DNA from 2 places in the Mycobacterium sp. NGS61 genome. Region 2 is predicted to be linked to the other one. Evidence: predicted binding sites of a transcription regulator. Region 2 holds the regulator's gene; the other holds the start of a gene.
What was found. The regulator LexA, encoded in region 2, represses DNA repair genes until DNA is damaged. The targets are predictions, from matches to a motif close to CGAACANNTGTTCG.

Region 1: the regulator LexA is predicted to act here: its motif matches at 4,762-4,775, upstream of cofD (2-phospho-L-lactate transferase).

What each region holds. Positions count from the first base shown of each region.
Region 1 is NZ_JCALCL010000001.1:717,030-723,878, forward strand. It holds gene manA (mannose-6-phosphate isomerase, class I) at 1-644, opposite strand, end outside; gene AC5Y3Z_RS03490 (TobH protein) at 652-1,719, opposite strand; gene AC5Y3Z_RS03495 (phosphomannomutase/phosphoglucomutase) at 1,716-3,119, opposite strand; gene AC5Y3Z_RS03500 (DUF3499 domain-containing protein) at 3,221-3,694, opposite strand; gene AC5Y3Z_RS03505 (metallopeptidase family protein) at 3,877-4,296, shown strand; gene AC5Y3Z_RS03510 (WhiB family transcriptional regulator) at 4,312-4,668, opposite strand; gene cofD (2-phospho-L-lactate transferase) at 5,019-6,005, shown strand; gene AC5Y3Z_RS03520 (coenzyme F420-0:L-glutamate ligase) at 6,002-6,849, shown strand, end outside.
Region 2 is NZ_JCALCL010000013.1:30,287-37,135, reverse strand. It holds gene AC5Y3Z_RS22050 (proteasome assembly chaperone family protein) at 1-431, shown strand, start outside; gene AC5Y3Z_RS22045 (alpha/beta fold hydrolase) at 471-1,496, shown strand; gene AC5Y3Z_RS22040 (peroxynitrite isomerase) at 1,524-2,009, opposite strand; gene nrdR (transcriptional regulator NrdR) at 2,020-2,481, opposite strand; gene AC5Y3Z_RS22030 (LysM peptidoglycan-binding domain-containing protein) at 2,600-3,106, opposite strand; gene lexA (transcriptional repressor LexA) at 3,400-4,116, shown strand; gene AC5Y3Z_RS22020 (LGFP repeat-containing protein) at 4,126-6,459, opposite strand; gene AC5Y3Z_RS22015 (acyl-CoA dehydrogenase family protein) at 6,793-6,849, opposite strand, start outside.

The DNA.
Region 1 (6,849 bases), on a different contig from region 2:
TACTGGATGGCCCCGTCGAGTACGGCGGGCACCAGCACGTCGAGGTCGGGCTGGGGGGCGGTGATCCAGGTGGTGAACAACGCCCGCAGGCCGGCTGCATCGGATTCGTCGTCGGACCCCTCGCCGAGCAGGTCGATGAACGGGTCCAGGTCGGAGACGGCCAGCGCCCGCAGCAGGTCGCTGGTGCGGGCCACTTGCCGGAACCCGGCCAGCGCCTCGAACGGCTGCAACGCCACCAGCAGTTCGGGTTTGTGACTGATGTCGCGGTAGTTGCGCACCGGCGAATTCACCGGAATGCCGAGCCGCTCCTCGCGCCGATACCCCTCGACCGCCTGCGCGGTACTGGGATGGGCCTGTAGCGACAGCGGCTCGTCGGCGGCCAGCACTTTGACCAGAAACGGGAGCACGTCGCCGAACCGTGCCCGCGACGCCGCGCCCAGCTGGCCCTCGGGGTCGGCGCTCAGTGCCGTCAACAACGAGGTCTCGCCGTGCGGCGTGTGCAGAAAGGCCGGGTCGCCCGGGTGAGCGCCGAACCAGAGTTCGGCCTCGGGATGGGCGGCCGGCACCGGCCGCCCGGTAAATTCGGCGAGTGCGGTGCGCGACCCCCAGGCGTAGGTGCGCATGGCTCCGCGTAGCAGTTCCACCCTGTATCTATCCCCGTGCCAATCGCAGGTAAACCGCCGCCATCTCGAGCCGAACGGCCAGCACCGCCAGTTGCTGCTCGACGCGCTGAGCAGCGGTGGGCGCCGGCGCTTCCGGCACGTCCTGGGCACCGATCAGGTAGACGTCGTCCAGCCCGGCCACCCGGGCGGCGACCACCGTGCGCTCAGCGGCCAGCGTCAGCGCCAGCACCCGCAACCGCTGGGGCAGCGGCCCGTCGATCTGCTCGTCGTGGAACAGGTCGTGTTCCGTCGCGGGGTGGCCGCCGGGCCCACCGCGCAGCGCAGCCACCGCGTCCGCCAGGCCGGTGGCTGCGACCGCCTGCTGCGCATTGCGCAGCACCATCGAACTGCCGTGCCGGGCCAGCGTCAGCGTTGCGGCGCTGTCCCCGGCCAGCGCCACCTGGCACCCGGTCAGCCGCGCCGCCAGCATCTTGGCCGGATTGGTGAACAACTCGCGTGCGGCACTGTTGCGCAGCACCTCGGCGTCCAGTTCGTCGGCCAGCGCCCCCAGATCAAGAGGCAGCCGGGAGTCCACGGTCTGCAGCACCGCCAGACCGACCGCCAGATACCGGCACAGCCCGAATTCGTCGGGCGCCCACAACCGGGGCGCCAGCACCGCGACCCGGCCCGCGGTGGAGTCACGCAGCGGACCTTCGAACGGCGCCGCCACCACCACCCGCGCTCCGCGGCGCACCCCGGTGGCGGCCGCGCCGACCAGCACGGGGTCCCCGGGATCGTCGCCGGCCACCACCAGCACATCCAGCGGACCGATCCAGGACGGAGCCTCGGTGGCCAGCACGATCGGCGCCGCAGCGTCGGTGGCCAGCGTCGAGATCAGCAGAGCCCCGGCCGTTTCCGCGGGGCCGCGCCCGGCCACCCAGATCACGCTGCGCGGCCGGTCGTTGCCGCCGAGGGACTCGAGCTCGCCCTCCTCCAGCGCGGCAGCCACGGTGCGCACCTGGGCGCCGGCCATCGACGCCGCCCGCAGCAGGCCGTCCCGGTCGGCGGCCAGCAGACCCTCGGCGTCCTCGAGATCGACAGCTCCGACGGTGCTCACGGTCCCGCCTGGGGTGGGTCGGCCCGGGCCGCGATTTGCTCGCTGATCTGTGCGACCACCGCGTCCACATCCTCGATGCTGCGCCCCTCGACATTGAGCCGCAAGAGCGGCTCGGTGTTGGAGCTGCGCAAGTTGAACCAGCGGCCGTCGCCCAGGTCCGCGGTCACCCCGTCCAGGTGGTCGATGGAGTGGATCCGGCCACCGAACGCCTTCAACACGGCATCCACGCACGCCGCCGCGTCGGCGACGGTGAAGTTGATCTCGCCGGAGGACTCGTAGCGCTGGTAGTCGGCGGTCAGCTCGGAAAGCGGCCGGTCCTGCTGCTCACCGAGCGCCGCGAGCACGTACAACGCGGCCAGCATTCCGGAGTCGGCGCCCCAGAAGTCCCGGAAGTAGTAGTGCGCCGAGTGTTCCCCACCGAAGATCGCGCCGGTCTCGGCCATCAGCGCCTTGATGTAGGAGTGCCCGACGCGCGAGCGCAGCGGCGTGCCGCCGCGCTCGGCCACCAGCTCGGGCACCGCGCGCGAGGTGATCACGTTGTGGATGACGGTGGCGCCGATCTCGCGGGTCAGCTCGCGCGCGGCGACCAGGCTGGTGACCGTCGAGGGCGAGACCGGCCGGCCACGCTCGTCGACCACGAAGCAACGGTCGGCGTCGCCGTCGAACGCCAGGCCGATGTCGGCGTTGGTTTCGCGCACGAAGTGCTGCAGGTCCACCAGGTTCGCCGGGTCCAGCGGGTTGGCCTCGTGGTTGGGGAAGGTGCCGTCGAGCTCAAAGTACAAGGGCAACAACGTGATCGAGTCGATGGCACCGAGCACCGCCGGGGCGGTATGGCCGGCCATGCCGTTGCCGGCGTCCACGGCCACCCGCAGCGGGCGCAGGTCGGCGGTGTTCACCAACGAGCGCAGGAACACGCCGTAGTCGGCCAGCACATCCTGGTCGGTCACCGATCCGGCCGGGCCGTCGTAGCCGGCCGCCGCGCCGGCGATCAGGTCCTCGCTGATGACGGTCAGACCGGTGTCCTTACCGACCGGTTTGGCACCCGCGCGGCACAGCTTGATGCCGTTGTAGGCCGCCGGGTTGTGGCTGGCGGTGAACATGGCACCGGGGCAGTCCAGCAGACCCGAGCCGAAGTACAACTGATCGGTGGAGGCCAGACCGATGCGCACCACGTCCAGGCCCTGACCGGTGACGCCGTCGGCGAACGCCGCCGCCAGCGACGGGGAGCTGTCGCGCATGTCGTGACCGATCACCACCCGGCCGGCGCCCTCGCTGCGCATCAACCGGGCGAAGGCGGCACCGACGTCGGCGACGAAGGGCTCGCTGATTTCCGCACCGACCAGCCCACGGACGTCGTAGGCCTTGATCACACGGTGGACAGCCGCGGCGGGCCAAGACATGTGGGGTGCTCCTGACGACGTGAACTCTTCGCCGTCAGCCTATCGGCCCGCCGACACTGCGGACCGGAACGGTCCGGTTGGCGATCGACGGTTCGGCGCGCTCAGTCGGCAGGATCGGGCAGGACCCGCAGGTGTCCGCGCCGGCGTCCGGACCGATGTTCGGGTGGCGCCAGCACACCGGTGGCGTGAGCTCCCGCCGAATGCACCGGATCCCCTACCCCAGCGGCGCGTGGGATGTCGTCGTACCCGTCGTATCCGTCGACCCGCGCGGTGAAGCCGTTCACGACCGCACTCGCACGCACCCCGCCCTCGCGCACCGCATCGGCCAGCGCCACCAGGTCGTCCTCGTCGGGATTGGTCGGCTCGGCGTTGAGCGGTCCGGCGTGGCGCACCAGCTCCCAGCCACGCGGGGCGGTGATGCGGCCGGCATGACCGACACACAGATCCCAGGAGTGGGGTTCCCGCGCGGTAGCGAGTGGTCCGACCACCGCCGTGGAGTCCGAGTAAACGAACGTCAGCGTTGCCACTGCATAGTGCGGACACCCGGGCCGGCAGCAGCGACGGGGTACGTTCACGAGCGAAAGGCTATCGTGCGCAAACGCCGCTCAAGCGCCGGACACGCGCATCGGTTCTAGCCACGATGTACAACCGTTACCATCGGCGCGTGAGCGATTCCCGCGGCTCCGGCCGCAGCGGTCGGCCTGCGGGCAGGTGGGCCGGGACGTTCGGGCACCGATCCCGGCGCAGGGGCCGCGATCTGCGCGGCCCGTTGCTGCCGCCCACCGTGCCGGGCTGGCGCAGCCGCGCCGAGCGGTTCGACATGGCGGTGCTGGAGGCCTACGAACCCATTGAGCGACGGGTCGGTGAGCGGGTAGCCGAACTCGACGTCGCCGTCGACGAGATCCCCCGCATCGCGGCCAAGGATCCCGACAGCGTGCAGTGGCCACCTGAGGTGATCGCGGACGGACCGATCGCCCTGGCCCGTCTGATACCCGCCGGGGTCGACGTGCGCGGCAACGCGACGCGGGCGCGAATTGTATTGTTCCGCAAGCCGATTGAGCGACGGGCGAAAGACACCGTCGAACTCGGTGACCTGCTGCACGAGATCCTGGTGGCCCAGGTGGCGATCTACCTGGACGTGGAGCCGTCGGTCATCGACCCGACGATCGACGACTGAACTTTGTGCGGCGGACTAGATGACGCCGCGCTTGAGGCGGCGACGTTCGCGCTCGGACAGTCCACCCCAGATGCCGAACCGCTCGTCGTGGGCCAGCGCGTAGTCGAGGCACTCATGACGGACCTCGCACCCCAGGCAGATCTTCTTCGCCTCGCGGGTGGAGCCACCCTTCTCCGGGAAGAAGGCCTCGGGGTCGGTCTGGGCGCACAGCGCTTTGTCCTGCCATTGGTCGGCGGGGACTTCCGGCAGTGGCTCGGGCTCGAATGCGGCGGGCGCATCCGGAACCACGCTGAGATGAGGACGGACGGGTGCTTTCGGTGTCGGCAGAGACGTCACGACCGAGCCGGACGTGGTGTGCGGTGTGCCCCCCATTACGCCCCGAAGGTATTCATAGGACATGACTCCGCCTCCTCACTGATAGAGAGTGAATGGTTTACCACTGTTCTGATGTACAGATACCCAATTCGAACAAGTGATCGAATCTCGGTCTGCGACACCGGAACCGGCCGGCCAACCGGGAAATGACACTGATGTGATTAGACACGTGCCGGTGACCCTGGTCAAGCACTTCGGCGCATTTCCATACCATCTCGTAACCGAATTTCGGCGTTTCTGTTGTTTCGGCACTCGGGCGTGTCGAACACAGTATTATCACAAGTCCCTTGTGCCACAGTGGTTACCGATAACAACCCGTCCGCGCGCGACGGGTACTGTCCTGCGGTGTGAAGGTCACCGTGTTGGTCGGCGGCGTCGGCGGCGCCCGCTTCCTGCTCGGCGCACAACACTTCCTCGGCCTGGGACAGTTTGCTCGGTCGGACCAAACCGGTCATGAACTGACCGCCGTCGTCAACATCGGCGACGACGCGTGGATCCACGGCGTACGCATCTGCCCGGACTTGGACACCTGCATGTACACCCTGGGCGGCGGGGTGGACCCGGAGCGCGGCTGGGGCCATCGGGACGAAACCTGGCATGCCAAAGAGGAACTGGCGCGCTACGGGGTGCAACCCGATTGGTTCGGGCTCGGCGATCGCGATCTGGCCACCCACCTGATTCGAACTCAGATGCTCAACGCCGGTTACCCGCTGTCGCAGATCACCGCCGCACTGTGCGATCGTTGGCAGCCGGGCGCGCGGTTGCTGCCGGCCAGCGACGACCGCTGTGAAACGCATGTGGTGATCACCGATCCGTCCGACGGTTCGCGCAAAGCGATCCACTTCCAGGAGTGGTGGGTTCGCTACCGCGCCCAAGTCCCCACCCACAGTTTCGCCTTCGTCGGAGCCGAAAAGGCTAGCGCCACAACAGAAGCGGTGGCGGCCATCGCCGAAGCCGACGTAATCATGCTGGCACCGTCCAATCCGGTGGTGAGCGTCGGGGCCATCCTGGCGGTACCCGGCATCCGCGCCGCCCTGCGCACCGCGACCGCCCCGGTGGTCGGGTACTCACCGATCATCGGTGGAAAACCGTTGCGCGGCATGGCCGATGCCTGTCTATCGGTGATCGGCGTGGACTCCACCGCTGAGGCCGTCGGGCGGCATTACGGTGCGCGCGGCACCACCGGGATACTGGACTGCTGGCTGATCCACGAGGGTGATCGCGCCGAAATCGACGCTGTGGCGGTGCGATCCATCCCGCTTCTGATGAGCGACCCGGCGACCACGGCTGAGATGGTGCGCGCCGGGCTGGAACTGGCTGGCGTGACAGTATGACCGGGCAGCCCACGCTGCCGCCGACGGGCGAACACGGCACCGCCGGGAGGATCGAGATCCTGCCCGCTCCCGGGCTTCCCGAGTTCCGTCCCGGTGACGACCTGGGCGCCGCGCTGGCCGCCGCCATGCCATGGCTGCGCGACGGTGACGTGGTGGTGGTCACCAGCAAGGTGGTGTCCAAATGTGAAGGCCGCCTGGTGCCGGCTCCCCCGGATCCTGAGCAGCGAGATACCCTGCGCCGTAAGCTGATTGACGGCGAGGCGGTCCGGGTGCTGGCCCGCAAGGGACGCACCCTGATCACCGAGAACCGGCTGGGCCTGATCCAGGCCGCGGCCGGGGTGGACGGATCCAACGTCGGGACATCGGAATTGGCGCTGCTGCCGGTGGACCCGGACGGCAGTGCCGCCGCGCTGCGGGCGCGGCTGGGTGAACTGCTCGGGGTCACCGTCGCCGTTGTGATCACCGACACCATGGGCCGGGCCTGGCGTAACGGCCAGATCGACGCTGCGGTGGGAAGTGCGGGAATAGCTGTGCTGCACAACTATTCGGGCGCCGTCGATCAGCACGGCAATGATCTGGTGGTCACCGAGATCGCCGTCGCCGACGAGATCGCGGCGGCAGCCGACCTGGTGAAGGGCAAGCTGACCGCGATGCCGGTGGCGGTGATCCGGGGGCTCGAACCCGCCGACAACGGCACGACCGCGCGGCACCTGGTGCGCGCAGGCACCGAAGACCTGTTCTGGCTCGGCACCGCCGAGGCCCTCGACCTGGGTCACCGCCAGGCCCAGCTGATGCGCCGCTCGGTGCGGCAGTTCAGCAGCGAACCGGTGCCGGCGGAGCTGGT
Region 2 (6,849 bases):
CCGAGATCCAGGTCCCGGGTAGCGCGTCCAACCTGCTGGAATACCGGATGGCGCAACACGGCCACGAGGTGGTCGGCTTCACCGTGCACGTCCCGCACTACCTCACCCAGACTGATTACCCGGCCGCCGCGCAGGCTCTGCTCGAGCAGGTGGCGAAGACGGGATCGCTGGATCTGCCGGTGGAGGCGCTGGCCGAGGCGGCCGCTGAGATCCGGACCAAGATCGACGAACAGGTCCAGGCGAGCGCGGAAGTCGCTCAAGTGGTGACCGCGCTCGAGCGCCAGTACGATGCGTTCATCGACGCTCAGGAAAACAGATCCTTGCTGGCACGTGACGAGGAACTGCCCAGCGGCGACGAGCTGGGCGCCGAGTTCGAGCGCTTTCTGGCTCAGCAGGCGGAGAAGAAGCACGACGACGACGATTCGAGTTAGTCCCGAACGCCTTAACGGCCCGACGACGAGGTTGGCGACATGACCGAGCGAAAACGCAATCTTCGCCCGGTGCGGGAAGTGACCACCCCGTCGCTGCAGTTCCGCACCATCCACGGCTACAAGCGGGCGTTCCGGATCGCCGGATCCGGCCCGGCGATCCTGCTGATCCACGGCATCGGCGACAACTCCACGACGTGGACCGGTATCCACGCCAAACTGGCCCAGCGGTTCACCGTCATCGCCCCAGATCTGTTGGGCCACGGCAAATCTGACAAACCGCGCGCCGACTACTCAGCCGCGGCGTACGCCAACGGCATGCGCGACCTGCTCAGCGTGCTGGACATCGAGCGGGTCACCATCATCGGCCACTCGCTGGGCGGTGGGGTGGCCATGCAGTTCGCCTACCAGTTCCCCCATCTGGTCGAGCGCCTGATCCTGGTGGGCGCCGGGGGCGTCACCAAGGACGTCAACATCGCGTTGCGGTTCGCGTCGCTGCCGATGGGCGCCGAGGCGCTGGCGCTGCTGCGCCTGCCGCTGGTGCTGCCGGCGGTGCAGTTGCTGGGCCGGTTGGCGGGTCTGGCGCTCGGGTCGACGGCTATCGGCCAGGATCTGCCGAACATGCTGCGGATATTGGACGATCTCCCGGAGCCGACCGCTTCGGCGGCGTTCACCCGCACCCTGCGGGCGGTCGTCGACTGGCGCGGCCAGATCGTCACCATGCTGGACCGATGTTATTTGACCCAGGCGATTCCGGTGCAGATCATCTGGGGCCGCAAGGACTCGGTCATCCCGGTCCAGCACGCGTACATGGCGCACGCCGCAATGCCGGGGTCCCAACTCGAAATCTTCGAGAACGCCGCGCACTTTCCGTTTCACGACGACCCGGCCCGCTTCCTCGACCTCGTCCAGCGCTTCATCGACACCACCGCGCCCCCCGACTACGACCAGGCCGCGCTGCGCGAGTTGCTTCGCACCGGCGGCGGCGAGGGAACCGTGAGCGGTCCGACTGACACCCGGGTGGCCGTGCTCAACGCGATGGGTGCCGACGAGCGCAGCGCCACCTGAGTTCGCGTCCGCGAGCCGGCGCGGCTGTCACAGCTGTCGGCGCAGCGTGGCGGACAGATGGTGTTGCAGGGGTTGCCCGACCGCACCCATCTGCAGCGAGTACGACAGCTCGTCCCCCGCGATCCGCAACGACCGCCCCAGGGCGCTGACCTCTTTGGCCGTCGGCGTCAGTCCGATACTGGTTGTCGCCACATCGATTTCGATGACGTCACCGGTCACCGAGTAGGTGCCGACCGCTATTTCGGTGATGCCGCTGGGATGGGCCAGCACCAGCTCCACGTGACCGGGCTGCGGTACCCGAAGATAGCCCGTCTCGGCATGCAACGGCTTGCCGTCGGCGGGGGCCTTGGTCTTCTGTCCATAGCTCAGGAAGGGCTTGCCGACGTGGGCGAAGACAACCTCTTCGAGGTATTCGAAAGGCTGGATCGTCGGATACTCCCCCGCGCCCCGGCCCACCCAGGTACCTAACAACGGCGCCAGCGCATGCAGATCAGGATGTAGTTCGGCGCCCATCGGGGTGCGGTCAGCCGGACGTCGAAACGTTGCGGTGCGCGCGCAGCGCCTCGATCTCGCGCTCGAAATCGTCGGCCGACGAGAAGGACCGGTAGACGGAGGCGAACCGCAGGTAGGCCACCTCGTCGAGGTCGCGCAGCGGTCCCAGAATGGCCAGGCCGACCTCGTTGCTGGGGACCTCGGGGCCGGCGGCACGCACCGCGTCCTCCACCTGCTGGGCAAGTAAATTCAGCGCATCGTCGTCAACCTGGCGCCCCTGACAGGCCCGGCGGACGCCACTGATCACCTTCTCGCGACTGAAGGGCTCGGTGACGCCGCTGCGCTTGACCACGGCCAACACCGCGGTCTCCACCGTCGTGAACCGGCGTCCGCATTCCGGGCACGAGCGACGACGGCGAATCGCCTGGCCCTCATCGGTTTCTCGCGAGTCGATCACCCGCGAATCGGGATGCCGGCAGAACGGGCAGTGCAAGAGCCGCTCCTTTGCCGTACCGACTGGTATCCGGGTAGAAGAACACCCCGACAGTACCTGCGTGCTCCGTAGCGGGCCAACGCTGACCCGGGCAACCACCGATCGGGCGGGTGCTCGCTCAGCCGATCGGGGCGATCAGGGTCTGACCCGCCGAGACCGCACTGGAATCCAGTGCGTTCAGGTCGCGAATCCGTTCCACGACGTCGCGCACCGGCGCGCCGGGCGCCACCCGGGCAGCGAGGTCTTGCAACGACTCCCCCGGTTCCACCCGCACGACCGCCAGGGCGGCGGGCACCTGCGGCGCCGACTCGGCCGCGCCGTCGTTGACCATGCTGCCGAAGTTCGCCATCAGCCCCAGCCACACGGTGATGACGCCCGCAAGCAGGGCCAGTCCGATCGTGGTGGCCACGCTCACCGGGCGTCTGCGATGTGCGACCGTCGAGCGCGTGACGCCGGTGCCGTAGTAGCGAACGGGCGCCACACCCGGGCGTGCGGGCCCCGGTCTGCTGGATCCACCCTGGCCGGCGCGGTACGAGGGATATTGGCGCACCGGCCGCCCAACAGGCCTGTTCAGGTGGCCCTGCGTGTTCCCGCTGCGGTGCGGACCCGCGTAGATGAGTGTCATGCCGTTCCCTCCGGTCGACTACTTATCGCTCGTGTGTTCGACCATAGTCGCTCACGTGTTCGAAACCCGAACATTTGAGCGACGCGTGTCGCACGAGCAAAACGGTAGACCTCACCACCGACAAGGATTTGTCGGTGCAACCAGCTGGGTGACTATCAGATACCCCGACCACGCGGAAGTTACACACTTGTGATTCACTTTATTTCCGCAGATTTCGGCTGTGGTCTGGGCGATGACACGCCCGGTCGAACACATGTTTGAATTTTGAGCCTGGTGCGGTTACATTCAGATCCATGAGCGACAGCAACGACACCGCGGCCGGTTTCGGCCCGGGTAGTGCGAAAGCGACACAAGGCCGGCCACCTGCGGCCGATGTAACGCTGACCGAGCGGCAGCGCACCATCCTCGAGGTCATCCGTACCTCGGTGACAACGCGGGGCTATCCGCCGAGTATCCGCGAGATCGGCGACGCGGTGGGCCTGACGTCCACCTCGTCGGTCGCCCACCAGTTACGCACCCTGGAGCGCAAAGGCTATCTGCGGCGCGACCCGAATCGCCCGCGCGCCGTCGACGTGCGCGGTGCCGACGATGCGGCAGTGCCCCGTACCGATGTCATCGGCTCGGACGCCCTGCCGGAACCCACTTTCGTCCCGGTCTTGGGGCGCATTGCCGCCGGCGGCCCGATCCTGGCTGAGGAAGCCGTCGAAGACGTGTTCCCGTTGCCCCGCGAGCTGGTGGGCGAAGGGACGCTGTTCCTGCTCAAGGTGGTGGGTGAGTCGATGGTCGAGGCCGCCATCTGCGACGGCGACTGGGTCGTCGTCCGCCAGCAGAATGTCGCTGACAACGGCGACATCGTCGCGGCGATGATCGACGGCGAGGCCACTGTGAAGACGTTCAAGCGAGCGGGCGGTCAAGTGTGGCTGATGCCGCACAACCCCGCGTTCGATCCGATTCCCGGCAACGATGCGATCGTGCTCGGCAAGGTCGTCACCGTGATTCGCAAGGTGTAGCGCGCATCCTCAATCGGCTCTGACGAAACCGTTGGCGCGCGCGGCGTCTTCGTTGGCGAACCAGATCTCGGCCAGGGTGTCGTGGTACAGCGCGCTGGTGGGCGTGTAGTACAGCCCGAACCGGGCACTGGCCTTGATGGGATAGCCGTCCGGCGCCCGGTACGGGTCGTCGTCGAGCGGCAGATGGATGGTCGGGCGCACCGCGGCGCTGCCTGCTGGCGCGGCGGTCGGCGCTTGGACCTGCGGGGCGGCCCCGAACGGCGTGTCAGGTTCCACGGCATACCCGGCCGGGTCCGCTGCGGCATGTCGACCCTTTCGCAGCTCGGGAACCGCGACGGCATCCGGCGGTGAGGCGAGATCGGGTGACTCGTCGTCCGCATTGCGCCCCGGCTCGGTCACCGGGTAAAACGCGTCCGCATAATCCTCGCTGGACGGCCGGGCCGGCTCCGTTTCCGGGTACTCCACGAACTCCGGGGGTTCCGGGCTCTCCTGAACGTCCAGGGGTTCGGGCACTTCCTCGAACTCCGGCACGTCCGGGACCGGCAGGTACGGCGCATTCGTCTGCGGCACCGACACCTCCGGCGCGAAATCGTCCGGCGCGACTGTCTCCGGCACGACCGGCTCCTCCTCGGCGAGTTCACCAAGAGCGCCGCGCGACACGACGGGGATGGGCGTGGTGCCCACCGCGTCGGGGTCTTCCTCCTCGAACTCCGCCGACCCGTCCGGATCGAAATGCTCTTCGGCAACGTGGCCGTATTCGTCGTCGTCAACACCCTGCTCGGAGCCGGCCTGCGGGACGGCCCCCGCTCTGGACCAGCTGACCCGGCCGGCGGTGGGGTCTGCGTCCGCCTCTGCCTCGACATGCTGGTCGACGGGCGGGAAACGCTCGGAACCGTAATCGATTTCCTCATGCGGCCAGCGGTCATCGGCACCGGGGTCGTATTCCACACCGAGGTCCCGGTCGCGGTCGTACACCGGCGCATCCGGTACTGCGGCGCGGCGCCGACGCAAACCCGACACCACCAACACCGTCATCAGCACCAGCAGCAGCAAAGGAATGGCCGCGATCAGCCACCACCAGTGGAAGGTGAACTTCTTGCCCGCGGGCGCCGACGCCGAATTACTTGGGGTGTTCTGCCCCGACACCTGCAGGCCGGACAGCAGCGGCGCGAGGTTGGCCGGGTCGGTAGTGAACGTGTTCTTGGCGCGGTTCCACGAGATCTTGCCGCCGGTGAACTTCTGCGACACCACGTCGCCGTCCACCGTCTGGTCAGCGACCGGGGCGCCGAGCTTGCCGGTGGCCCCCTTGAGCTTGTCCCAGGCGGCTTTCATGGCTCCGCGCACGACGAAAGCGCCGTGTTCGGGCGTCCAGAAGATCACCGGCTTGTCAGCTGCGGAGAACACAGCGACACGGCTGGCGGGCGTGATGCCGCCGTCGGCCTCGTTGGCGACCGGAAAGCCCAGGTCGCTGCTCACCGGACCACCGACTGCTTCGTACTTCTGCAGGATCGGCCCCTCGACCGCGTTGGCGCCGGTGGCCGGGCTGAAGAAGATCTTGCCGCCGTCGAACTCCTGGGCGATGCCGTCCCCGCCGATCGGCGACTGACTACCCTTCTTGGCGCCCAGCGGTCCGGCAGCGCCACCTGCGGCGCGCCACGCCATGTTGATGGCGGCAGTGGGGTCGATCGCCACCTGCAGACCCTTGAGCTGTTCGGCCAGGTTCGCCGGATTGGTGGTGAACTCCTTGGTCTTGCGGTTCCAGGACACCTCACCGCCGGTGAACTTCTGCGAGGTCACCTCGCCCTCGTAGGTCTCATCGCTGATCGGGGCGCCCAGCACGCCGCCGGAGCTGCCCAGCTTGTCCCACGCCGCGTTCAGGGCGCCGCGCACCACGAACGCACCGTGGTCGGGCGTCCAGAAGATCACCGGGTTGTCGCTGGCGGCGAAGGTACTGACCCGGCTGTCCGGTCCGGCGAGGCCGGGCACTTCATTGATGGTGGGAAAACCCAGGTCACTACCCGCGGGACCACCCAGCGATTCGTATTTCTCCAGGATCGGGCCGAACATGAACTTCGCGCCGGAGGCAGGCGTGAAGTACATCTTGCCGCCGTCGAAGTCCAGCCCGAAGCCGTCCCCGATCGGATAGACGTCGCCCTTGCGGGCGCCCAGCGTCGAGGTGTCGCCACCGGCTTTCTCCCACGCGGCCATCATGGCCGCCTCGGCGTCGCCGATCGGGGACGCCGCAGCGGTCGGCGCCAGCAGCGTCACAGCCAGCGCGGTAGCCGCCAAGCCGAGCAGCGCCCGACCGACCAGCTTGCTCAATTGCCCTCTCCGCCCGTCCACCAAGCCTCCCAGCCGATGCCCCTGCCCACCTGGCGAGCCGGCGGATCGCCCGCCGTGGGCCATTCCCCAGCTACGACCTGCATCGTTGCCGGGCTCGCATAACTTTGCTCTAGCGAACGAGAAATGCGAAGTCAAATTGTAGATATTACGGAAACGGTTATCGACCCGACGTCGAAATGATGCCGGGCCGCGCCCGTGTCGCGAGAGATGGGAGAGCGGCACCTGCGTCTCGACCGAGCGCAGCGGATACGCATTTCGCACGGACCGACGCTACGTTAGGGCTCGATCCGGTCAACGTTCCACATCGAAATCGCGGCCTGCGGCCGCCGACCGTCAGACGCCGAGGCTGCGGCCGATGATCTCTTTCATGATCTCGGTCGTGCCACCGTA